Regions from separate parts of the Paenibacillus sp. HWE-109 genome, predicted to be linked through region 1. Evidence: riboswitches for the same ligand, from Rfam matches in the RefSeq annotation. Region 1 holds a riboswitch; the other holds the start of a gene.
What was found. Region 1 has a riboswitch for cyclic di-AMP ahead of LOZ80_RS29425 (C40 family peptidase). Riboswitches for the same ligand answer to the same signal wherever they lie in the genome.

Region 1 (12,083 bases):
CTGCCCGTTTCCCGCAAGTCGTCTCCGTTGGGGCAACAACGCGCTTGGGCAAAATTGCTCCCTTCAGCAATCGCGGGAAGCAAATTGATATTTATGCGCCAGGCGAACGTGTTTACTCGTCTTGGCTGCATGGCAAATACAATGAGCTGAGCGGCACCTCGATGGCGACGGCCCATGTCAGCGGCGTAGTCGCGTTGATGCTGTCCATCAAGCCGATGTCGCCGCTGCAGATCAAAAGCGCGCTGCGCCGCTGCGCAATCGGTCTGAGCAAGCGCCAGAGCTCACGCTGGCAGCCGGGGCATTTGAACGCCCGGCGGGCGATTCGGGCGGCGCGGCAGAGCTAGGGCGGGGCGCGGTGCGGCAGAGCGGGGCGGTACGGGCGCGGCCGTTGCAACACGCACAAGTGTCCCGTGGCCAGCCCCTAAGTAAGAAAACCGGCTTCGCCGCCCTGAGAAATGAGCCTCTTAAAAGCGACAAATCCTATAAAGGGAACTGTAGTACGCTAATTGAGCAAAAAGGAGATATACTAGAGCAATAGCGGAACTACAGTGCCTTATTTCCACGAAATAAGCTAAATTTCCCATCAAACAGCAAAATAGCGGATCGTAGTTCCCTCAAGCCTGTAATAATAGCGATTTTTTCTATAATAGCGCACTGTAGTTCCCTTATCTCCGCGCGAGGCAGCGTGAGCAACTCCGCTTTCACTCCAAAACATATAAATTCTTTATACGTACACAAAAACACCTCCCATTCACGCAAGTGGAGTGGGAGGTGTTTTTGTGTATGTGCGGGAGCGGAGCCTACATCCGCTCCGGAGCCGATACGCCTACAACGCGAAGCGTGTTGGCGAGGGTCGTGCGCAAAGCGCCTAGCAAAGCGAAGCGCGCCTGCGTCAAAGCTGCGTCATCCGAAATGACGTAGTGGCCTCTGTAATAGCTATGGAACTGGCTCGCCAGTTCGTATACATAGCGGATAAGACGGTGCGGCGCATATTGATCAGCCGCAATGGCGATCTCTTCCGGCAGCTCGCCAATCTTGCGCAGCAAGTCAAACTCAGCTTCAGACGTAAGCTGTGTCAGGTCGACCTGCTCCAGCGGGAGCAGCTGGATGTTCTGCTCTTCCGCCTGGCGGAAGATGCTGCAGATCCGTGCATGGGCATACTGCACATAGAAGACCGGGTTCTCATTGGACTGGGAAACCGCCAAGTCCATGTCGAAATCCAAATGCGAATCCATGCTGCGCATCGCGAAGAAATAACGGATCGGATCGACGCCAACTTCGTCCATGAGATCTTCCATCGTAACCGCTTTGCCAGTACGCTTGGACATCTTCACCTTTTCACCATTCTGGAAAAGGCTCACCATCTGCGCGATCAACACAACCAGTCGATCCGACTCAAAGCCAAGCGCGGTCATGGCGGCTTTCATCCGCGGGATGTAACCATGGTGATCTGCGCCCCAAATATTAATCAAGCGCTCGAAGCCGCGCCCGAATTTGTTGCGATGGTACGCGATATCCGGTGTAAGGTAAGTAAACGAACCGTCGTTTTTGATAAGCACACGATTCTTGTCATCCCCCAGCGGCGTTGTGTTCAGCCAAGTTGCGCCTTCTTCTTCATAGATGTGCCCATTGTCCCTTAACTCTTGCAGCACCGGTGGGATGAGGTTATCTTCATAAATCGACGTTTCCGAGAACCAGTTGTCGAAATGGACACCGAAGCGACCCAAATCGCGTTTGATTTTGTCGAGTTCTTTTTTCAATCCGTACGTACGGAAATACGCGCGACGCTCATCGTCCGATAAGCTCAAAAGGCGATCCCCTTCTTCGGCAGCAAGATCCGCAGCAAAGCCTTTGATATCTTCTCCGAAATAGCCATCTTCAGGCATCTCCGCCTCTTGCCCCAATGCTTGCAAATAACGGGCTTCGATGGATTTCGCCAAGTTGACGACCTGGTTGCCTGCATCATTGATGTAATACTCGCGGGAAACCTCGTATCCGGCCAGATCAAGCACATTGCAAAGCACATCCCCAACAGCCGCTCCACGGGCATGTCCCAAATGCAATGAACCCGTCGGATTCGCACTGACGAACTCGACCTGAACTTTCAGCCCTTGACCAACGTTCGATGCCCCGTAACGCTCACCCTGCTCAAGAACATTAGCGATCACCGGGTACAAGTACACTTTGTTCATTTTGAAGTTAATGAAGCCCGGTCCAGCAATTTCCGCCTCTGCGATGTTTGCTTTTTCCTTATTCAGGCCCGCGATGATCTTCTCTGCGATCTGTCTTGGATTCTGCTTGGCAATACGCGTCAGCTGCATCGCGACATTCGTAGCAAAGTCCCCGTGCGTTTTCTCTTTCGGAACCTCAAGAATAATTTCCGGCAATTGATCCGCTTCCACGATACCCGCAGCCAGTACTGCTTCAACAATCGCTTCTTTCACTATACTTTTGACTTCGTTTAGTACATCCATTCGTCTTACTCCTCCTGAATTAACAACTTGATCCTGTATGTCCCCGCATGTGAGCCTGATGCATATAAATCATAGCGCCACCTCGTAATGCCGATGCCATGATCGGCCTCCAATGTCAGCTCATGAGTCTCGATTTCGAGTTCCAACCGGCCCTGTGGGGTTTGATAAAAGCCGATCCGCTTCTCACCGGCCACAAACGTCTGCTCGGCTTGTACATCTCCTTGACGGACGATGCGTATTAAATTCTCTTCCAGCTTAATTAGCGTTACCGTTCGTCCTAGCTCGCTAGGCTCTTCTTCATAGCGAATATACGTGTGATTGCCTTTGCGATAGAGATCTCCCCGTGCCTTCTGCACCGTCGTCTCGCTTCCGCTCCGACTCTCAATTCGAATGCGCACGGGCGTTTTTGCCGTCATGGTCCGTCATTCTCCTATTCTGCAGGTCCTCAAGCACCTGATGTCAAGATAAGGCAAGTTAGGTATTAGTTTATATGATAAGGTCGATGAATTCAATGGATGAGGACACGATACAAACAAAAACCGCCAGCCCATTCCGTGACAAGCACAGATCAGCTGGCGGCTCTCATATCCTGATTACTTAATTAAATCTTCCACAAACTTCGGCAATACGAATGCCGCTTTGTGTAGACGTGGTGTGTAGTACTTCGTCGGGAATTCCGGAATTGATGCTTCTTCAACTTGCAGCGGATCATGTTTCTTGCTGCCCAGAGTGAACGTCCACAGACCGCTTGGGTACGTAGGAATGTTCGCGCTATATACACGTACGATAGGGAAGATTTCTTTGACATCCCGGTTAACTGTTTGGATCAGGTCTGCTTTGAACCAAGGGTTGTCCGTTTGAGCAACGAAAATCCCGTCTTCTTTGAGTGCCTCATAGATCCCTTGATAGAAACCTTTGGAGAAAAGTTCAACAGCCGGACCCACAGGTTCCGTGGAATCGACCATAATCACATCGTACGTATTCTTGTGGTCGTGGATATGCATGTAGCCATCGTTCACGATCACTTCAACACGAGGGTTGTCCAATTCGCCGGCAATTGTCGGCAGGTACTTTTTGGAATACTCAATGACTTTCCCATCGATATCCACAAGCACCGCTTTTTTCACCTTGGGATGCTTCATGATTTCACGAATAACGCCGCCGTCGCCGCCGCCTACAACAAGAACGAACTCTGGGTTCGGGTGAGTAACAAGCGCTGGGTGTGCCACCATTTCATGATAGACGAATTCGTCTCTCACAGTCGTCATGACCATGCCATCGAGAGTCAGCATCGTTCCCCATTCTTCGGTTTCAATCATCGAAAGGTCTTGAAAATCCGTTTGTTCTCTTACGTAAGTTTCTTTCACTTTGGCTGTGATGCCGAAGCTATCCGTTTGTTTCTCTGTGTACCACAAATCCATGTTCATACCTTCTTTCGCTAGACTATATTGGGATGAATAAATACTGATATTCGTTATCTCTAACAGTGTGCCACCAGTTGGAAAAGTCATGCGATGGGAGTCTAACATTTCCTGTCCCTTTCTACGCACAAATTGTATTATAGTTCATTACCCTCAAAATGCAATAATTTCCTAGCCATTTTACATATTTCACAAAAAATATTTACAATTTGTTGAATACGGACTGCCATGCTTTTCCATACTGGATAGTAAAGCCTTCGTGGCCAAGGAGAAAGGAGGCAGAGCACGATGTCCGAGAATGAAAATAATAACCGCCCGCCCGCCTCAGGCACACCTCAGAAACCAAGAGATAAAGAACTTCCCGCTTCTATGCGCTGGATGCGTCGCATTAAGAAAATGTTTTCCTTCTTCTTCACGTCCTGCATTCTGCTGCTCATTCTGGCTGCCGGCTTCTTCGTCTATTTACGCGCCCAAACTTTGCCTGTCACCAAAATGCTGCAAACCTCTCAAATGTATGATACCCATGGCGAGTTGATTGACACCTTCTATTCGGGGCAAAATCGGCAGGTCGTTACACTGAAGGAAATATCACCCTATCTAATCAATGCGACGCTGGCCGTCGAAGATCAGCATTTCTATGACCATTTCGGGGTCGATGTTAAAGCGGTGGCCCGGGCTGCCGTTGTCAATGTGCAAGCGATGGCCAAGGTGCAAGGAGCAGGGACAATAACGCAGCAATTAGCTCGGAATTTATATCTAAATCATGATCGAACCTGGTCTCGTAAAATAAAAGAAACCGTCTATGCCATACAGATGGAAATGCAGCTTAGCAAGGATGAAATTCTCGCGAATTATCTGAATCAAATCTACTACGGTCATTCCACGTATGGCATCGAAACGGCTTCTGAGCTGTTCTTCGGCAAGCATGCCAGTGAATTAACGTTGGCCGAAAGCGCCATGATTGCCGGGGTTCCGAAAGGCCCTCGCTATTATTCACCGTACTATGATTTGAAAAATGCGATGGATCGCCAAAAGATCGTCCTGCAAACCATGGTGCGCAGCGGGTTCATTACACAAGCTGCTGCAGATGCCGCAGGCAAGGAAAAGCTGACCATTCAACCGCTAATGAAGAAGAAACCGGCGGCCGCTCCCTATTTCCGCGATTATGTACGTTCTCTGGCGACTGAGAAGCTGGGGATCTCGGAAGAACAATTCGATGAAGGCGGCATTCGGATTTACACGACTCTGGATAAAAAAGCGCAGGACATCGCAGAACGTGTTGTCACCAAGCAGCTCGCTGATAAACCGGATCTGCAAGCAGCCCTCGTCGCCATCGACCCGCGAACCGGTGAAATTAAAGCGATGGTCGGCGGGCGTGACTACGCTGAGAATCAGTTCAACCGCGCACTCTCCAATACGAGACAGCCAGGATCTTCCTTTAAACCGATCGTCTATATGGTTGCCCTGCAAAATGGGTACACGCCAGTTACGCTGGTAAAAAGTGAACCAACAGTGTTCACTTACGATGAAGGACGGCAGAAGTACACGCCGAGAAATTTCAATGACCAGTACGTCAACGCCAATATTGATATGCGCCAAGCCATTTCGAAATCGGATAACATTTATGCCGTACACACGATTCTGGATGTCGGCCCCGCGAAGGTCATCGACTTGGCCCGCAAGCTTGGCATCGATTCTCCGATGAAGCCGCTGCCATCGCTGGCTCTAGGATCGTTCCCCGTCAGCCCCTTCGAGATGGCCTCCGCCTTCGGGACGATTGCCAACCAAGGCATTCACCATGAGACGACGGCGATTGTGCGGATTGAAGATGCCAGTGGGAATGTCTTATATGAAGCAAGCCCGAAGACTGAGACCGTGCTTGATCCTGCTGTTGCTTATGTGATGACCAATTTAATGGAGAGTGTGTTCGAGGAAGGCGGCACTGGAAATCGGGTTGCCAGCACCATTAAGCGGCCGATTGCCGGCAAAACCGGCACAACGGATACCGATGCGTGGTTGGTCGGCTTTACACCAGAGCTTGCGACGGCTGTCTGGGTCGGCTATGACAAGAACCGGGATATCTCTACGGTGGAATCGCATCTGGCCTCACCGATTTTCGCCGAGTTCACGGAACAAACCTTGGAGGCGATCCCGCCTAAGCTATTCCCTGTACCCGAAGGCGTCAAGAGCGTTTATATTGATCCGGTGAGCGGCAAGTTATCCAATGAAGATTGCCCGAATGCTCACCTGGAGACATTTCTTGCCGGCACGGAGCCAACGACTTATTGCACGGGCAAACCTGCGAAGCCCGCTTCGGGCGATGATAATAAAGCCACGCCAAAAGGTCAAAACGGCTCCTGGTGGAACGATCTCAAACGTTGGTGGAACGACTGATCCGGGCACGTCCCAGTAAACACAAAAAGGCAGAACTAAGCGCGTCTTAGTCTGCCTTTTTGCTGTCCTAGTATATGAGGTAACATACACTAGGGTCTAGTATACTCGGTTCACCATTGTGTAACAATGGATGACACATAATGTTCATATTCTCAAATTAAGCCCCGAATTGATTAAGATAGCGCATCTTTCAGCACTTGATCCGAGCGATTCCACCATTCTTCGTTGTGGCTGATCAGCTGTTTTTTGAGCGCGGCCTTCTCCCCGTCTGACAAACCTTCGAGGATGAATTTGCGTTTCATCGCGCCATCCATTTTGTTCACATGATCCGCTAGGATTTTCCATCCACGACGTGCTTCTGTATCGACCAGCATTTCACATGCGGACATCCCGGCATAATAAGCGCCTTCTTCCGTCCGGTCTACCGCAACCCACACTATCCAGGCTTTGCGGCCATTGGGCACATCTTCTTTGTTCGTCGAGAATTTGATGCCTTTCTCAATTTTACTCTTCGCATGAAGGGTACCTTCATCCAGGTAAGCTTCATCGCCATCAATAATGACACCCGACACATTGCTTAAATCGATCGCTCCGGCACCAAAGCCTTTGTGATTCACTTTGGAGCTTACTATATTTAAGGCCAGCTTCTTTTTATCCGCTTCCATAAGGGCACCATCCACTCTTCGTAATAATAAAATGACACTTTGCTTCATTGTAGCGAAAGTCACCCCTCAGAACAAGGGCGAGATCGCCAGATCCCAGGAATGGGCGTCTAAACCGCCTTTTTCAACAATTCTTTTCCACTCGCAGAAATATTCCCCAGGTTGTCTACATATACATGCTGTAGATGCTTGTTAGGCGGGGTGAATCTATTGAGTGTTCTATTCAAAAACCGCAAGGTACAATGGTTCGTTGTCATGCTCCTTGCAGCAGGCGCTGTCTTGCTGTCTGAAACTTTGCTCCCATCTGCAAGTAGACTGGCGGTTCCGGTCGTCTCCAAAGAAGAACCGTCTGCTCCGGCGCCGGACATGCAGCCTGCTGATCGCGGCAAACCATTGGATAATCAAACAACGGCGCCACTTAGTTACCGCATTGCGGAGTATCACATGAACGTTGCCTATACACCGGAATCAAGACAGCTCCAGGGGCAACAAACGCTAACATGGGAAAACCCGGGATCCGTTCCTGTACAAGAGCTTTACCTTCATCTGTATCCGAATGCCTTCGCGTCCAAGAAAACGACATTCATGCGCGAATCCGGCGGGAAGCTGCGACAAGATGAAGCCCGGACAGGCACCAGCGGCAGTATGGACTTGCTATCCGTTAAAACCGTGGATGGCGAAGATCTTAGTCCCCGAATGACGTTCGTTCAACCGGACGACGGCAATAAAGACGATCATACGCTGCTCAAAATTCCGCTGCCGAAACCGGTAGGTGCCGGTGAACAAGTGACGATCAAAACGGAATTCCTCGTCAAGCTGCCTGCTGTTTTCGCCAGAATGGGCTATGTCGATGATTTCGTAATGGCAGGGCAATGGTTCCCTAAGGTTGCTGCCTATGAACGGGCAGGAACAAGGGGGCGCACGGAACCTGGCTGGAATCTCCATCAATACCATGGCAATTCTGAGTTTTATGCCGATTTCGGCTTGTACGACGTGAAAATCCAAGTGCCGTCGAACTATACGGTAGCGGCGACCGGATTCCCTGTTAAACCGGCAGTGACGGATAAAGGCATGAAAACGTATCAGTTCTACGCGGATGATGTGCATGATTTTGCCTGGTCCGCTTCGCCGCATTTCGTTTATGTGGAAGAGCCCTTCTCGACGCCGCAAATTCCCGGCGTGAAGATTAAGCTGTACCTCGATCCCAACCATCAGGATTTGAAAGACCGCTATATGAATGCAGCGAAAAAAGCCCTTTCCCGCTACAGCCAATGGTACGGAACGTATCCGTACTCAACGCTGTCAGTCGTGGTGCCTCCCCCGGGCGGCAATGGCGCTGGCGGCATGGAGTACCCTACGCTCGTCACCGCGTGGGGAGCCGACGACAAAACACCTGATCTGGAACTGGAACGCGTCGTTGTTCACGAGATCGGCCATCAGTACTTTTACGGACTTGTCGCCAGCAATGAATTCGAGGAAGCTTGGCTGGATGAAGGCTTTACCTCCTATGCGGAGGACAAGGTCATGGAAATGGATTATGGGGTTTCCCCTAATCTGGCGGTCGAGTCCAGCTATATTACTTCCCCTAATACATTGAATCAGAATGCATGGGCCTACACCGGACATGATCAGTATGCGGAAAATGTGTATACACGAGGGAAACTTGTGCTGAAAGCTATTGAGAAACAAGTCGGTACGAAGACAATGGACCGCATCATGCGCACCTACTTCCAGAAATGGGAGTTCAAACACCCTTCGACGAAGGATTTTCAAAATGTCGTTGAGGACGTGACCAAAACCAAATGGGATGATTTCTTCAATGAATATGTGTATGGCGCGATGATGATGGATTACTCCGTGGAGAGTATCCAAGTGAAAGCCAGCGGAATGAAAGAGAAGCCCTCCTATGACAGCACGATTGTCATTTCGAAGAAAGGCGGCAATTCACCGGAGGTTCCTATCCACTTCCATTTCGCTGACGGCACCTCGCTCGACAAAACGTGGGATGGCAAGGAAAGCCGGATTGAATTCAAATTAACCCACACGGCACCTGTAGATTGGGTTCGCATTGATCCTAAGTATTCACTCATTCTAGAAAACAAGCACATCAACAATTATCTGCAAACAGAAGTGAATCCGAAGTGGAAAATCCGTTGGAATCTCGGCATCATTCAATTCTTGCAAGCCATTTTCGGCTGGGTTTCCTGGTAAAGCATAACCCTTAAGGAGGGACCTCCATGACATCCTATCTCAAATCCGGCTTAAGGGCAGCTTTCGCGCAGCCTTTCGCCACGATCATCTTGTTCGTGTATCAAATGGGCTGGAGCATTCTGCTCTATAAGCTGGTGCAGGGGGTGCTTGTCCCTCTTATGCACCGCTTTCCAGGCGGTGAGCAGCCCAAAGAAGCGCTGCAGGTGTTCCTGGCTGAAAGCCAGTTTCAGCTCATGAAAACTGATCTGAGCCATTCCTATCTCTGGTGGCTCGGAGCTCTGCTGGCGCTGCGCATGCTGCTCACGCCGGTGCTCAGCAGCGGCGTGTATTACTCGCTCACGCATTCTGAACAAAATGCCGGCTATCGCTTCTTCCGAGGCATCAAGGTGCTGACGCTCCCTTTCCTCCTTGCGTATATCGCGCGAATTGCACTTACCTTGCTGCCGCTCATTTGGCTGCTGCCCAAAGCGCAAACAACCTTGGCGCACAGCACCTCTTATGAGCAGGCTGCCCTGCAGTTGCTGCCATGGTTCATCGGCATGCTGGTCTATGGATTTCTCTTGCATCTGCTCTTCATGTATGTGCAATTCGCGCTTGCCGGCCATCTGGGTGTTCTCTCCACCGTCATTACCTTTATTCGCTATTCGTTTCCTATTGTCGGACTGGCGCTCCTTCTTTTGCTTAGCTCGGGACTATTGGCAGGGCTCACGATTACGGCTACTTACCTATGGGCAGGTCTGGTAGCGCTAATCATTTATCAGCTATTCCCACTTTTCCACATATTCCTGCAAATTTGGGCGATCACGTCACAATTCAAACTGCTTTCCGCTAAATTGAACGGTTAAAATCAACAAAAAAAGCTTATACTGACTTAAATTTCCTCATTCCTCAGCGAATGGGGATTTTTTTGTCTGTTTAGCTGTGTTTTCCACACTTTTTCAAAAGAAAGCGTTCATAAAAAGAGGAATTTAGATCTTTATGACGAATTACAAGGACTAGCATCAAAAAAACCAAATATTTCATGCCGAATTCTCCATTTCATGGGGAAACGGGGGAACCACTACCCGGGTGAATTGATCTTGCAAGACAGGGATCATAGGGAACCTTCAACCGAACCCTCCAGCTAACCTCGTAGGCACCGGAAGGAGACAAGCAGTTGAAAAAGATTGTTGCTCTTGTTTTTAGTCTTGTTTTGTTTTTGAGTGTAGCTTTAGGAAGTGTATCAGCGTCACAATCTAAGTTGGATGAAACGGTTGACGGATTGCTCGGTGTTCCGTACAGAGATGCGGGAACGACAACAAAGGGCTTTGATTGCTCTGGATTCACCGCATACGTTTTCGACCAGTTCGGCATTGACCTTCCTCATAGTTCATCTTCTCAAAATACAGAAGGCTATTGGGTTGACAAAAGTGATCTTCGCAAAGGTGATCTTGTGTTCTTCAACACAGGTGGCAAAGGTGTTTCTCACGTAGGTATCTACCTTGGAAACGGTGAATTCATTCATTCCGCATCCAATGAAGGTATTGTGAAAAACAAACTAAGCGAATCCTATTATGCGAAACGGTATGTATCCGCCAGACGCGTTCTGTGGGATGATATCTACAATCAGCTGACTGCTGAATCCAAGTAATTTTCCTGCAATACTATGAATAAAGCCTGGACAAGCCTCAGCTCGAAAGAGCCGCTTTCCAGGCTTTTATTCTGTCGGGAGGCCTAGTCTATAATGAAATTATTCCTACATCGGAAGGATTTGCGGGTAGATGATCTGGCTGCATTCAACTACTTGTTGAGCAGTGGCGGACCTAGTCTGCATATGCTTATTCTCGATCCGTTTTTACTGCGCCATTCTAGACATGAAGCCCATAGCGGCAAGCAATTTCTGCGGTATGTGAGACGGTTGATGAACCTTTATAAGCAATATGGTAAAACGATCTATGTGGTGTACGGAGAGCCGGAAGTTGTTCTTGAACAAGTGCTGCACAACGCACCGATAGATGAGGTTATCGTACATAGGGATTTCACGCCTTATTCCAAAACACGCGATCGGAAGCTTCGTGAAGCCGCTCGAGCACGAGGTGTACCGTTCACGGAATTCGTTGATCACACCTTGGCGGATTTAGCCGATTTCCAGATTTCCTCTGGCAAAAGCGGTCCTTACAAAGTTTATACCCCCTTTTATAAAAAGCTAAACACCTACTTGCAAACTTTCTATCGTCCTTCTTCGCCGCTTCATCTGGGTGATTTGTCGACGGTGGATCTCGCCCAGTTGGAGGGCAGCCAACGCTTATTGGAGCTCTTCCAAAGCTGGGTTCCCCCTTTCTCTCTCGAAGATTATTTCCCTGCTGAAAATCCTATAGAATCACTGGAAGATTTCCTGACGGACCATCTCCCCTTCTATGCGGCACGCCGCGACTATTACGCTTATGATGGCACAAGCTCACTTAGTGCCGCGATTAATGCAGGCGCCATCTCGATCCGCAAGGTGTACGAGGCAGTCATGGAGCAGGAACATTCGGCCGCGTGGGTGCGCCAACTGGTGTGGCGGGATTTCTATTTGTATCAATCTATCTACGATGAGAACTTTTTCAGCTATGAGAAGACGTTTGACTTCACCAACCTGAGTGATCGGCATTTCGAGGCTTGGCGCAAAGCTGAAACCGGCGTGCCCATCATTGATGCAGCGATGACAGAGCTCAATGATACCGGCCGCATGCCCAATCGGCTGCGAATGATTACAGCCATGTTCCTCACGAAGAACTTGCTGTGTCCATTTACGCTGGGCGAGCAGTATTTCCGCTACAAACTCAGTGATTACGACAATACCCTTAACCGCGGCGGGTGGTTATGGTGCGCCTCTTTGGGCTTCGATGCGTCGCCCTATTTCCGCATTATGAATCCCGTGACGCAATCGATCACCTATG
Region 2 (12,083 bases), 420 kb from region 1:
ATTTTGGCGATCTCAGCACGCGTAACAGCTTGGTCAGGTTTGAAGGCGTGATCCTCGTATCCGGAAACCACTTGCTGCTGCGCTAACTGTTCGATAGCAGTCTGAATTTGAGCTTTGCTTGCTGCATCTGTGAAGGGATTAGCGGCTAATGCATTAAAAGGAAGAATTGCGGATAGACCTACCGTTGCTGTAATGGTTAAAGCGGCGATAACCTTTTTGTTGTTTTTCATATATAACACTCCTCAATATTATTTTTTTGTTTGCGTTGTTGTTTGCTTCGTGCTGTCGTCTACAAGAACTAGCTTACAGGACAGAGCATTACAATCGAATAAAAATGCGGAGCTGCACATTACAAAAACGTAAAAATGGCCTTGCAGCTGCCAAAGATTCGAGGGATACTCCAATCTTTTACGGCTGCAAGGCCACTTGGGATAAGCGGATTTAATTAACGAAAACATCTGGCTTCTTATGGGTTTGAACAACATGGTGTGAAGAGGAACCAGTCAGTCTTTGGGGCGGGAATACTTGGCGAACAGGTGCTATAATGAGCGTTGCAACCACAGCTTTGATGGCATCGCCTAGCAGGAAAGGGTAGCAGCCTTGAACCATTGCGGTAGCGAATGTATACGTAGGTACTTTGTACATCAACCAAGGTACCCCGGCTAGGTAAAGAAACAAGGAGCCGAATACTTCAAGAACGAGAAAGGTTGCAACGAAATTCAATGTTCTGTTAGCCATGCGAATGCGCGGAAGAATGAGGCCAATCAGCATAGCGGAAAAGGGCCAAATCATAATGAAACCGCCTGTAGGTCCAAGAACAATGCCTATCCCTCCATTCCCGTGCAGCATCGGAAACCCTACGGCAGTAAGGACTACAACGAGGGCCATGCTCAGGAATCCGTAACGCGCGCCAAGTAAACCGCCAGCCAGCATAACGGCTAGTGTTTGCAAGGTAATGGGGACAGGGGAGACTGGCAATCTGATTTGGGCAAAACTGAATAAAACAAGAAAAGCTGCAAAAAGTGCACTGAAAACAACGCCGCGCAGTGTGAGTTTCATATTGTTCATCGCTCCTGTTTCTGTTATGGTTAGGGTATTGTTAACTCGATAATCCAACATCAGTTGACAATCAACAATCAGATAATAGCACATCTTTTATGAAAGTGAAAGGAACATTTTACATATGTCAAAAAGTGAGATTTTAACATCCCTGCGACAGGCTTCGGTCGTATATCGAACGGAAATGGGAGAAGGAAGACGCGTATGGTCAGAGGTTTCCTTAGATATTCATAAGGGAGAATGGATTGTCGTTATAGGGCCTAATGGCAGCGGCAAAAGTACATTAGCCAGTGTTTTGTTAGGTTTATGCCCACTTTCTGAGGGGGAAATGAAGGTTCCCAAGAGCGCTGCCGTCGCTACCCGCGGTGTGCTGCAAATCCCTGACGCGCAATTTATTGGGGACACCATTCGGGAAGAACTTGACTACATAGCCACTGAGATAAGCACGGATGAAGAAGAGCGTGAAGCGCAGTATAAGGAAATCTTGTCCTCGGTTGGACTATCTCTCCCTGTAGATCGAACGTTGAATACATTATCGGGTGGCCAAAAGCAGCTGGTGAATTTGGCGGCAGCGCTGTCCGTTCAACCGGAAATGCTTGTTTTGGATGAACCGACGGCCATGCTGGACCCTGCAGCCCGCAAAGAAGTGCGTCAAGCAGTCAGAGCGGCCTATCAGCAGGGAACCACGATTGTCTGGATCACGCATCGCTTGGAAGAGGTCGCGGACGCCACGCGTGTAATTGGTTTTGGTGAAGGACGAATTACGTATGATGGCGAGCCAAGAGCCTTTTTTTATGGTGACAATGAGGCTGAACTCGCTGTTATGACACCCTGTACGGCGTTGGGACTTGATGCGCCTTTTGCTGTTAAGACGGCTATTAGTCTATTGCAGATGGGGTGTAAATTGGGGTTGCTTCCGTTGAATATGGACGAACTGGCAGAGGCGGTGGCTGCTCCGTGCCTTTAACTCTGAACCGTATAGGGGTACAAGCCCCGGATGATCCCAACCGCCACTTATTAAAAGAGCTTAGTCTCGAGCTGTCGGATGGTTCCGTAACGCTGTTAATAGGTCATACAGGTTCGGGAAAGTCGACCTTTCTGCAAGTCTTGGCAGGGATTCTAGAGCCGCACAGCGGATCAATAGCCATTGACCAACAGCCGCTGTGGGACAAAAGGAAAGTGAATCAAGCGCATCTTCTGCGTCTTGGCTTGACGTTTCAGTTCCCTGAGCAGCAATTGTTTGCCCGGAGTATAAGGCAAGAGTTTGCCTACTCGCTCAGACCGTATAAATTGGTGGCTAGCGAATCTGACAGGCGCATTCGGGAGGCGTGTGAAGAGCACGATCCACGTGGCATTTTTGCCATGGAGCGCTCGCCTTTCGCGCTTAGCGGCGGAGAGCAGCGCCGGCTTGCGCTGGCTACCACCTTCGCCACGGCGCCGGATTGGCTCCTCATGGATGAGCCAACCGCCGGCCTCGAGGCGGCGGCCGTTCGCGAATTGCTGCGCCTTATTCGCGAGCGGGAGCGTGGCGGCTTCGTCATCGCCACGCATGATCTGGACACGTTCCTGCCGCTGGCAGACCGTGTCCTTGTGCTAGACCGCGGCGCGCTCGTCTTCGACGGCACGCCTGAAGCGCTGTGCCGCGCGCCGGAGCTGCTGGCGCGCGCCGGGGTTGGCCTCCCGAGCTGCGTGGAGGCCGCGCTTGCGATGGCGCGCTATGGCATCGCCATCGCGCCGGACCTGCTCACGCCGGAGCTTGCGGCGCCGGCGATGCTCGAGGCGCTGCGCGAACGCCGCAGCGCTGAAGTTCCGGCGCCGCAAGCGGCAGCGCCGGATGCTCCGCCCGCGCGCGAAGCGAGCGCGGCAGCGCCGCCCCCGCAGGCCGCGTGGCTGCGGGTCGATCCGCGCGCGAAGTGGCTGCTCTACCTGCTGCTCGTCATCGGGACGATGCAGCAGATGACATGGAGCGGCCTCGCGGCTTCCGCGCTGCTGCTTGGCCTCGCGAGCCTCGGCCTGCCGCGCAGCGTGCTGCGCAGCAGTTGGAAGATCGCGGTGCCATTCCTTATCTTCATGGTCCTCTCGATCTGGCTTGCCGGCATGAACTGGACGTCGCCGGAGGGATCGTTCCGGCTGGGCTACTCGCTGGAACGCGGTTGGAGCACGGCATTCACGGTGACGCGACTGTTTCTTATTCTCATGGATGGCTATTGGCTCGCCGTGACAACACCCTACGGACAATTGGTAGCTGGACTGAATTGGGCTTTGAAATATCTGCGGAAAGTGAAGCTGCCCGTTGAATCATTTTCGCTTGCCGTCTCCATGATGTTTCGGTTCATTCCGATGATATTACGGGAGTGGACGCGGTTTTCAGCGATTGTCCGAGCAAGAGGCAAGGCAGCCATTCGTCCGGGAGCTGTCCGCTCACGGGATATCCCTGCGCTTGTCGTTCCTCTGCTGCTTGCCATGTTCCACAAAGCCGAGCAGCTGACTGTCGCCATGGAAATGAAGAAAATCGACGGCAGGCAGCTGCTGTTGAAAAAAAGTACTTTAAAGTGGCAGAACCGGGATAGTTATATCGTGGCTGCGGGGGTTGTTGGTTTTGCACTTTTACTTGTTATTCGTTAAGGTTTTCCAGGTGGTGCAAGTGGCTGCTTAAAGTATATACTTGTAGTGAAAATTCTTTATTGGGATGGCGGTGGTGAAATCAGTGGAGTCCGAATACACCCTGTACGAACAGCAAACGGCCAGACAGCTCAAACGTTGGGAAATCCGGCAGCATAAGCTCCCAAATCTCGTGGAACGAGCGTCCAAATCGATGCAGACAGGCATCAATAATTTGATCCCTGACAAGGTTCATGCGACGATTACCGCAACGGTAAAAGGCATTATTCAGACAACTCTGTTCGGCATCAATTACATCCCTGCGCAGGGGCCGCTGCAAGGGCTCTCTTTGGCAGATCGCGATGCGAAAGCAGAGGAATTGCTGGCGCTCTATAAGAAGATCGCCGCTGCCGAGGGAGCAGGGACAGGAGCGGGAGGGATTCTGCTTGGGCTTGCGGATTTCCCTATTTTAATTGGCATCAAGTTGAAATTTCTGTTTGAGCTGGCGCATGTCTATGGCTATTCGACGAAGGACTACAGAGAGCGTCTATTCATTCTCTATGTGTTTCAATTGGCTTTTTCCAGCCATGAGAAGAAACCCGAGCTTCTGCTTACCATCAAAAATTGGCGCAGCGTGGCTGACACTTTTCCGCCGGCTGAGGCCTATATGGATCAAGTGGATTGGAAGCAGTTGCAGCAGGAATACCGCGATACGATTGATTTTCGCAAAATGCTTCAGTTGGTTCCCGGTATAGGGGCTGTCGTCGGGGCTTGGGCCAATTATGGCTTGCTGGAAGAGCTTGGGGTGGCGGGGATGAATTGTTTTCGGCTGCGTTGGCTGCAAGATATAGCGAAACCTAAGAAGCTGTGAGTGGATGGGCACTCCGGCTTTTTTTTGTTTGTCGTAGACGATTTTCTAGTGATTTTTCAGGAGTTGAATCATAACATATAGAGAGAGCCAAACCGCCCGTCACCCTCGATTAACTATGTGATTATTTTCACATATCCACTTTCATGGGTTTGGTCCTCAGATTATCACGATTCAGTAGAGCATAAGTGATTCAATCGGAGGAGAGGATTTAGATGAAACCAGCGAAAGTAGTGATTCTGGGTGCAGGGTATGGCGGTGTTGTTACAGCGATCAGGCTGCAGAAGCTGATCAGATCGGGAGAAATGACGGTTACTTTGGTAAACAAGCATGATTATCATTATATGACGACGCATCTGCATATGCCCGCAGCGGGTACCGATCATCATGAGAATGCCCGCGTCGCGATCAGGGATCTTATCGATGAACGCAAAATTCATTTCGTGAAATCCACCGTTCAGCAAATCCTGCCAGCGGACAAAAAGGTTGTTTTAACGGATGATACGCTGAGCTATGACTACCTTGTCGTAGGTTTGGGCAGTGAGACGGAGACGTTCGGCATTCCGGGGTTGCGGGAGCATGCGATGTCGATTCATAGCATTAATAGTGTGCGGTTCATCCGCCAGCATACCCAATATATGTTTGCCAAGTATAAAATGAATCCCCAGCACAAAGAGTATCTGACATTCGTCATTGGGGGTGCGGGCTTTACGGGAACGGAGTTCGTCGGGGAATTGGCCGATCGCATCCCGGTTCTATGCAGGACTTATGATGTAGATCCGGCTCTCGTGCAAATCATTAATGTGGAAGCCTCGCCAACAGCCCTACCGCCAGGATTGCCGAATGATTTGGTGGAATACGGCATGGAAGTGATGCGCCGCAAAGGCGTTCAGTATAAGTTGTCGACTGCCATTCAAGCCTGCGAAGCGGACGGCGTCCGGCTCGGAGATGGACAGTTCATTCGAGCAGGCACGATCATTTGGTCGGGGGGTGTTCGCGGGAACGCCTTGCTGCAGCAAGCTGGATTCGATGTGCAGCGGGGGCGGGTGAAAGTGGATGATTACCTGCGCTCGTGGCAATACCCTGATGTGTTTATTACAGGAGATTGCTCCATTGTTATGAGTCCGGAAGGGACACCATACCCCGCGAACGCCCAAATCGCCGTCCAGCAAGGCTATAACACAGCCCGAAATTTACTTTATACCTTGCGTGGGAAACCGCTGAGACCTTTTGCCTATGACTACAAAGGGACTGTGGCTTCATTGGGACGCGGAGAAGCTGTTGGCACTTTGAAAGTGAAAAAAGTAAAGGGGAAATTCGCTGCTTTGATCAAAAAAATGATCGATGCGCGCTATTTATTCCTCATAGGCGGTATTCCACTTATATGGAAAAAGATGATTTTTAAACAAAAAATGTCAACTCGCAATTCTCATGTCAGAAGTTAGAAGAAAAAAAGCTGCCATCAAGGCAGCTTTTTTCTGTGAAATGACCTAGAACTACGATATCGGAAGATAAAAAGAGATAGAGAGAGATCCAAAACGTTGTAAGCGAATTATTGGAGGAATGAGAGGTTGGAATAATACTTTTTAAGACTTTTCCATCCTTTACTATGAACTGAGAAGAGAGTAGTATTCAGAACGTAGTTATAACTGAATATTTCGCTTAATTTTCTGAATAGAAAAGCGGGGGAACCATAGGTTTCAACGGGGTGAATAAGGTGCATGATATTGTACCTTTAGGGCAGATTTCTCGCGGCCCGAACCCGTCAGCTAACCTCGTAAGCGATCGTGAGAAAGGAGAACATGTGGCTAAGCACAAGGTCTATCCTTGTGTTTTTTTGCGTCCTAAAAAGGGAAAAGAACTCAATACTAGACTAATTTGGAGGAATTTCACAGCATGACAAGCGATTCATTGAAAAAAATTGTATTCGGCAAGCCGCTCAAATCGGCAGAACTCGAATCTGAAAAAATGCAGGTTTGGAAAGCATTACCCATTCTCTCTTCAGATGCGCTATCTTCGGTGGCTTATGGTACAGAGCAAATTCTATTAGAGCTTGCAACAGTGGGCATTGCTGCTTTTGCATTCTCATTGCCGATTGCGATTTCCATTATCGCTTTGATTACGCTGCTTGTGCTCAGCTATCGTCAAGTGATTGAGGCTTATCCTATGGGCGGTGGCGCCTACATGGTAGCCAAAGAAAATTTAGGCATGGTTTGGGGGAGACTCACAGGAGTTTCGCTGCTTATCGATTATACATTAACCGTTGCGGTATCGATCTCGGCCGGTGTGACGGCCATCACGTCGGCATTTCCAATCACGGTGCCATATATTGTTCCCATTGCTTTGATCTTGGTTTGGCTGATGGTTTGGCTTAATTTGCGAGGCACATCCGAGTCTGGAACTGTGTTCGCGATTCCGACGTACTTTTTTATTCTTTGTATTTTACTGCTGATTGGCAAAGGGATTTTCGACATGCTGAGCGGTTCGATGAACATGCATCCGATTCAGTTCGCGCCAAGCTCCATGACAAGTTCATTGACGCTATTCGTCATCCTGAAAGCATTCTCTTCCGGCTGTTCAGCCGTAACTGGCATCGAGGCTATCTCCGACGCTGTCCCGCATTTCCGCACACCATCCGTGAAAAATGCCAAGCGCACATTAGCTTCGCTAGGCACGCTGTTGGCTATCGTATTCGGCGGTGTGACGCTGCTCAGCTTGGGATACGGCATCGCGCCTGATCCGCATGGTCACACATCCGTCTTATCGATGGTTACGGAGCAAGCTTTTGGCCGTGGAACGCTATACTATGCCACGCAGATCGGCACCATGCTGATCTTGGTGTTGGCTGCCAATACCAGCTTCAACGGATTCCCTATTTTGGCTTCCATCATGGCTCAAGATAAAAACTTCCCGCGTATGTTCTCATACCGAGGAGACCGGTTGTCTTTTCACTACGGGATTGTCACGCTAGGTGTCCTGGCCAGTATTCTTTTGATCATTTTCAAAGGTAAAACAGATGCACTTATTCCTTTATACGCAATTGGCGTTTTCTTATCCTTTACACTGGCGCAAAGCGGTCTGGTCCGCAAATGGTTGAAAGAACGCGTGAAAGGCTGGATCGGCAAGTCGCTTATTAATGGTTTAGGAGGCATTGTCTCCTTTGCCGTGTTGCTGATCTTTTGTTTCACCAAATTCAGCGAGGGTGCTTGGATCGTCATTATCGTGACGCCAATCCTGCTCTGGCTCATTACGAAGGTGAGTCATCACTATGATGACGTTGCCAAACAACTGCGCATTGATATCGAGCATGAGCGTGTGTGCACGAAGGAGCCTGTTATTATTGTCCCCGTAGCGGGGATTCACCGCGTTGTTGCGCAATCCTTGAACTATGCCAAATCGTTATCGCCCAACGTCATTGCTTTCTACGTATCATTCTCCGATGAGGATGAAGAAGCGATGCAGGAGAAGTGGGACAAATGGGACCCTGGCGTAAGGCTTGTTGTGTTCAAATCACGTTACCGGACGATTCTGAAGCCGCTGGCTGAATTTATCGAACGGATCGATACGCATGTTTCGGAAAAACAATCGATTATGGTCATTCTGCCGCAATTTATGCCGAAAAAATGGTGGCACCGACTGCTCCACAATCAGTCCGCGGCGCGTATTCGTTCCAAACTTCAAGCGGACAAAGATATCGTTGTCGCCACTGTCCCCTATCATTTGCACGAGTAGAGTTGTACAATAAAGGGGAAAACTGTGTGAGAAATAGAACAGAGGTGAACCCGTTATGGCTAAGAAGAAATGGTCGTCCACAACCGCTGATACCAGTGTGCAAGATAAACCGGCAACGCTCAAGGATTTGCTTCGCCCAGAAATTCTGGAGGGGCTGAAGGCTCAGGCTGACGCAATGAAAGCGGAGGAACAGGCGCGCAAGGATGCGCTCCGAGCTGAGGCAGAAGCTGCACGCAAAGCGGAGGAGAAACGGCTGGAGAACGATTTTGGACATCTGCTCGAGAAGAGCGGACTTGACTGGAGAAAGCACAAATGAGAGAGCGCAGCTTGTGCTTTCTCTTTTTTCTATTCGCGATGATGGCGCTGTCAAGCTGTCAGTCAAGCCGTTCGCAGAGCGCTGCGGAGTCGGCTGAAGCAAGTTTGCCGCTTTCGGCGACGAGTTCAATGCCGAGCCCGGTGGTGTCTGGCAGGGAAGCAGCGGCCGCGCCCGACCGCGTCTCCGAGTCAGCGCCCACTTCAGCGCTGAGCTCGGAGACGCCTAGAGGGGAGCCAACAGTCGCGCCCGGCCTTGCACCGGGGCCAGCGCCCACTCCCGAGTCCCGCCCGCCCGCAACCGTAACACATACCTCCCTGTCTGCATCGGATATCTCTGACTTGGTTGACCGTTACAGCCAAATCGCTCCCCATAAGTGGGGGGAACGAGTCGCAGGCGTACGGACGCATATGGTCACGAAGGAACAAGTGATAGCGCTGACGTTTGACGCTTGCGGAGGGAAAGAGGGCAGTGGATACGACCGGAAGCTGATCGAATATTTGATCAAGGAGAAGATCCCCGCGACCTTGTTCATCAACGCGCGGTGGATCGCGGCGAATCCGGAGGTCTTTGCTGAGTTAGCGGCGAATCCGCTTTTTGAAATCGAGAATCACGGCACAGAGCATCGTCCCTTGTCTGTCAACGGCAGGTTGGCGTATGGCATTGCTGGAACCAAAAGCGTAAGCGAAGTCATCCATGAGGTAACGGACAATGCCGATCAGATTGAGAAGCTGACGGGGCGGCGGCCGCTGTTTTTCCGCTCAGGCACGGCCTATTATGATGACGTTGCTGCCAGCATTGTCCATGACTTGGGCGCCCAGTTGGCAGGCTATAATCTACTTGGCGATGCCGGGGCGACGTATAACACGGAGCAAGTCTACCGTGCGCTGCTCCAAGCCAAAAGCGGTTCTATCGTGCTTGCGCATATGAATCACCCAGAGAAAGATACGGCGGAAGGCGTCATCAAAGCCATCCCTGAATTGCAGAAAGCTGGGTTTCACTTCGTTCAGCTTGCTACCTATTTGTTGGAGTAGGAGTTCCGGCGGGAAATACAAAGGGTATAAATGGGGGTGATAGGCAAACTCAAGCCAACCGGAGCTCGTAATCCGAGCCCCGCCTGAACCCGTAATCCCAACCTCACTCAAACTTGCAATCCCCGCCCCGCTTGAACCCGTAATCCGAGCCCCGCCTGAACCCGCAATCCCAACCTCACTCGAACTTGCAATCCCCGCCCCCCTGCCATTGCTAACGAACTGTATTATGCTTATATACGAGAAAATAGCTACTTTTTAGATCTAACAAACTGTAGACGCGTTATGAGGTGGATTTTAGGCGGATTAGTGATCGTTTACTTCAAATAACGCATCTGGAATTCGTTGTCATTTTAAATCTATCGATTTTGATCGAATAAGGGGTGTTGGATTCGTAAGGGCGTCCCGCAAGCTCCATTGCCCCTTTGGGGGAAGCTTGCCTATTCATCCCAGAACAAAATTGTAAAGAACCTAGCCGCACAGGCTAGGCTTATTTCAATTATATGTTTTGGAGTGAATGCGGAGGAGTTACTTCAGCTGTCTTGCGTGGAGGGAGGGAACTACAGGGCGCTATTCTAGCAAAAAGTGGCATTATCGCGATCGAGAGGGAACTATAGTACGCTATTTTGCTGTTTCATAGGAAATTCAGCGCTTTTCGTTGGAAATAAGACCCTGTAGTTCCGCAACTGCCCTCGTATCCCTGCTATTTGCTTAAATAGCGTACTAGAGTTCCCTTCCCCATAGGTTTTGCCGCTAATAAGAGGTTGATCTCTCAGGGCGGCGCAGCCGTTTTTCTTAGGTCTGTTCGGATACCAAGGAACCTACCTACCTACCTACCTACCTACCTACCTTCGTTTCATCTCAAAAAATTCACATGCGTCCCGATCGTAGTACGTCAAATCACTGACCCTTGTCTGAACGACAATCGTTTTGTCGCTGAAACGCAAGACAACCGCGTTCGAATCCACGATATGATCATCTTTAAAAACACGAACAGGCGCCTGCCGATCCACAGCTTCTTGGAAATCGGCATCGGTTACTAAGCGTTGATTACTTGCCATTAGCACGCATACCCCTAACATAATTAAAATAATTCCTCTATTGTACCACAAGGTGCCTGTCAACTCCCGAAATGCGCGAACGCCTAGGCCTAGCCGAGCATACAATGTAGCACCAAATGCTGCTCAGGCAGAGAGGATGCGTGATTCGAGTGGACATACAATTATTGCCTATTCATTGGGTCTATCTCGTATTTATTGGCTTTATTCTTGCGATTTTGATCAAGCGCAGAGATACCACAATGATTTGTGTGGTCGGTATTTTTGCCCTTGGCTTGTTGGCGACGGAAACGTTAAGCGGGTCGGTATCGGGGATTTTTAACAGTTTTATTTATGCGACCAAAGAACTGATGGGCACAATTATGATTATTTCCATTGTTGTGGCAATGAGCCGGGTGCTTATACGCACAGGAATTAATGAGACCATGGTTGCGCCATTAACCCGGTTTCTGCGGACACCTGCCATGGCTTTCTGGGGCATCGGTATCATCATGATGGTGACGTCTTGGTTTTTCTGGCCATCTCCTGGGGTCGCGTTGATTGGAGCGGTTCTGCTTCCTGTAGCCGTTCGCGTTGGGTTGCCTGCATTGGGAGCCGCGATGGCTATGAATCTGTTTGGGCACGGTATCGCGCTGTCGGGGGATTACATTATTCAAGGCGCGCCCAAATTGACTGCGGACGCCGCTGGATTGCCAGTGAGCTCCGTCATGGAGGCAAGCATTCCCCTGGTTATCGTGATGGGGCTTGTCACAACGATTACGGCATTCTGGATGATGCGGCGGGATATGAAGAAAGGCACCTGGCGGGATGGCCTTATTGGGAGCAACGCTGGGGATAGCAGTGCCTTGGTTGGAGCGGATGAACAGGTCAAAGTCAATCTGGCGCCCAAGTTGAAAAAACTGCTGGCGATCCTGATTCCGCTCCTGTTCGCCCTGGATGTCGTAGCAATGTTCGTGCTACATCTGCAAGGCGGGGATGCAACAGCGCTTGTTGGCGGCACCGCAGTATTTATTTTGATTGCGGTTACACTGCTTGCGCATCGCAATCAAGGGCTGGAGCAAACCACCTCCTACCTCATAGAGGGATTCGTCTTCGGTTTCAAAGTATTCGGCCCCGTCATTCCAATCGCGGCCTTCTTCTACCTCGGCGACTCCGCGTTCACCGAGTTGTACGGGAAAATCCTCCCCGATGGCTCGCACGGGATCGTGAACGATCTCGGTGTCGCACTCGCGGGGCATGTCCCGCTGAACGGCGCGGTCGGTGCCGTGACGCTGACCGTCGTCGGCGCGATTACCGGCCTCGACGGCTCCGGCTTCTCCGGCATCTCCCTCGCGGGCTCGATTGCGCAGCTCTTCGCAACCGCGATCGGTTCCGGCGCCGCCGTGTTGACCGCGCTAGGGCAAGTAGCCGCCATATGGGTC

Region 2: it holds a riboswitch for cyclic di-AMP, as region 1 does, so the genes downstream of both, LOZ80_RS27445 (APC family permease) here and LOZ80_RS29425 (C40 family peptidase) in region 1, are expected to answer to the same signal.

The regions. Positions count from the first base shown of each region.
Region 1 covers NZ_CP091881.1:6,850,382-6,862,464, forward strand. The annotation lists gene LOZ80_RS29385 (S8 family peptidase) at 1-344, shown strand, start outside; gene argS (arginine--tRNA ligase) at 801-2,474, opposite strand; gene LOZ80_RS29395 (YwiB family protein) at 2,480-2,890, opposite strand; gene speE (polyamine aminopropyltransferase) at 3,068-3,895, opposite strand; gene LOZ80_RS29405 (transglycosylase domain-containing protein) at 4,265-6,289, shown strand; gene LOZ80_RS29410 (YwhD family protein) at 6,463-7,002, opposite strand; gene LOZ80_RS29415 (M1 family metallopeptidase) at 7,207-9,162, shown strand; gene LOZ80_RS29420 (hypothetical protein) at 9,189-10,007, shown strand; cyclic di-AMP (ydaO/yuaA leader) riboswitch at 10,175-10,315, shown strand; gene LOZ80_RS29425 (C40 family peptidase) at 10,319-10,792, shown strand; gene LOZ80_RS29430 (cryptochrome/photolyase family protein) at 10,886-12,083, shown strand, end outside.
Region 2 covers NZ_CP091881.1:6,428,130-6,440,212, reverse strand. The annotation lists gene LOZ80_RS27475 (S-layer homology domain-containing protein) at 1-230, opposite strand, end outside; gene LOZ80_RS27470 (biotin transporter BioY) at 442-1,059, opposite strand; gene LOZ80_RS27465 (energy-coupling factor ABC transporter ATP-binding protein) at 1,184-2,026, shown strand; gene LOZ80_RS27460 (ATP-binding cassette domain-containing protein) at 2,017-3,684, shown strand; gene LOZ80_RS27455 (EcsC family protein) at 3,767-4,531, shown strand; gene LOZ80_RS27450 (NAD(P)/FAD-dependent oxidoreductase) at 4,744-5,973, shown strand; cyclic di-AMP (ydaO/yuaA leader) riboswitch at 6,178-6,327, shown strand; gene LOZ80_RS27445 (APC family permease) at 6,425-8,260, shown strand; gene LOZ80_RS27440 (YqkE family protein) at 8,316-8,576, shown strand; gene LOZ80_RS27435 (polysaccharide deacetylase family protein) at 8,573-9,607, shown strand; gene LOZ80_RS27430 (hypothetical protein) at 10,450-10,665, opposite strand; gene LOZ80_RS27425 (hypothetical protein) at 10,782-12,083, shown strand, end outside.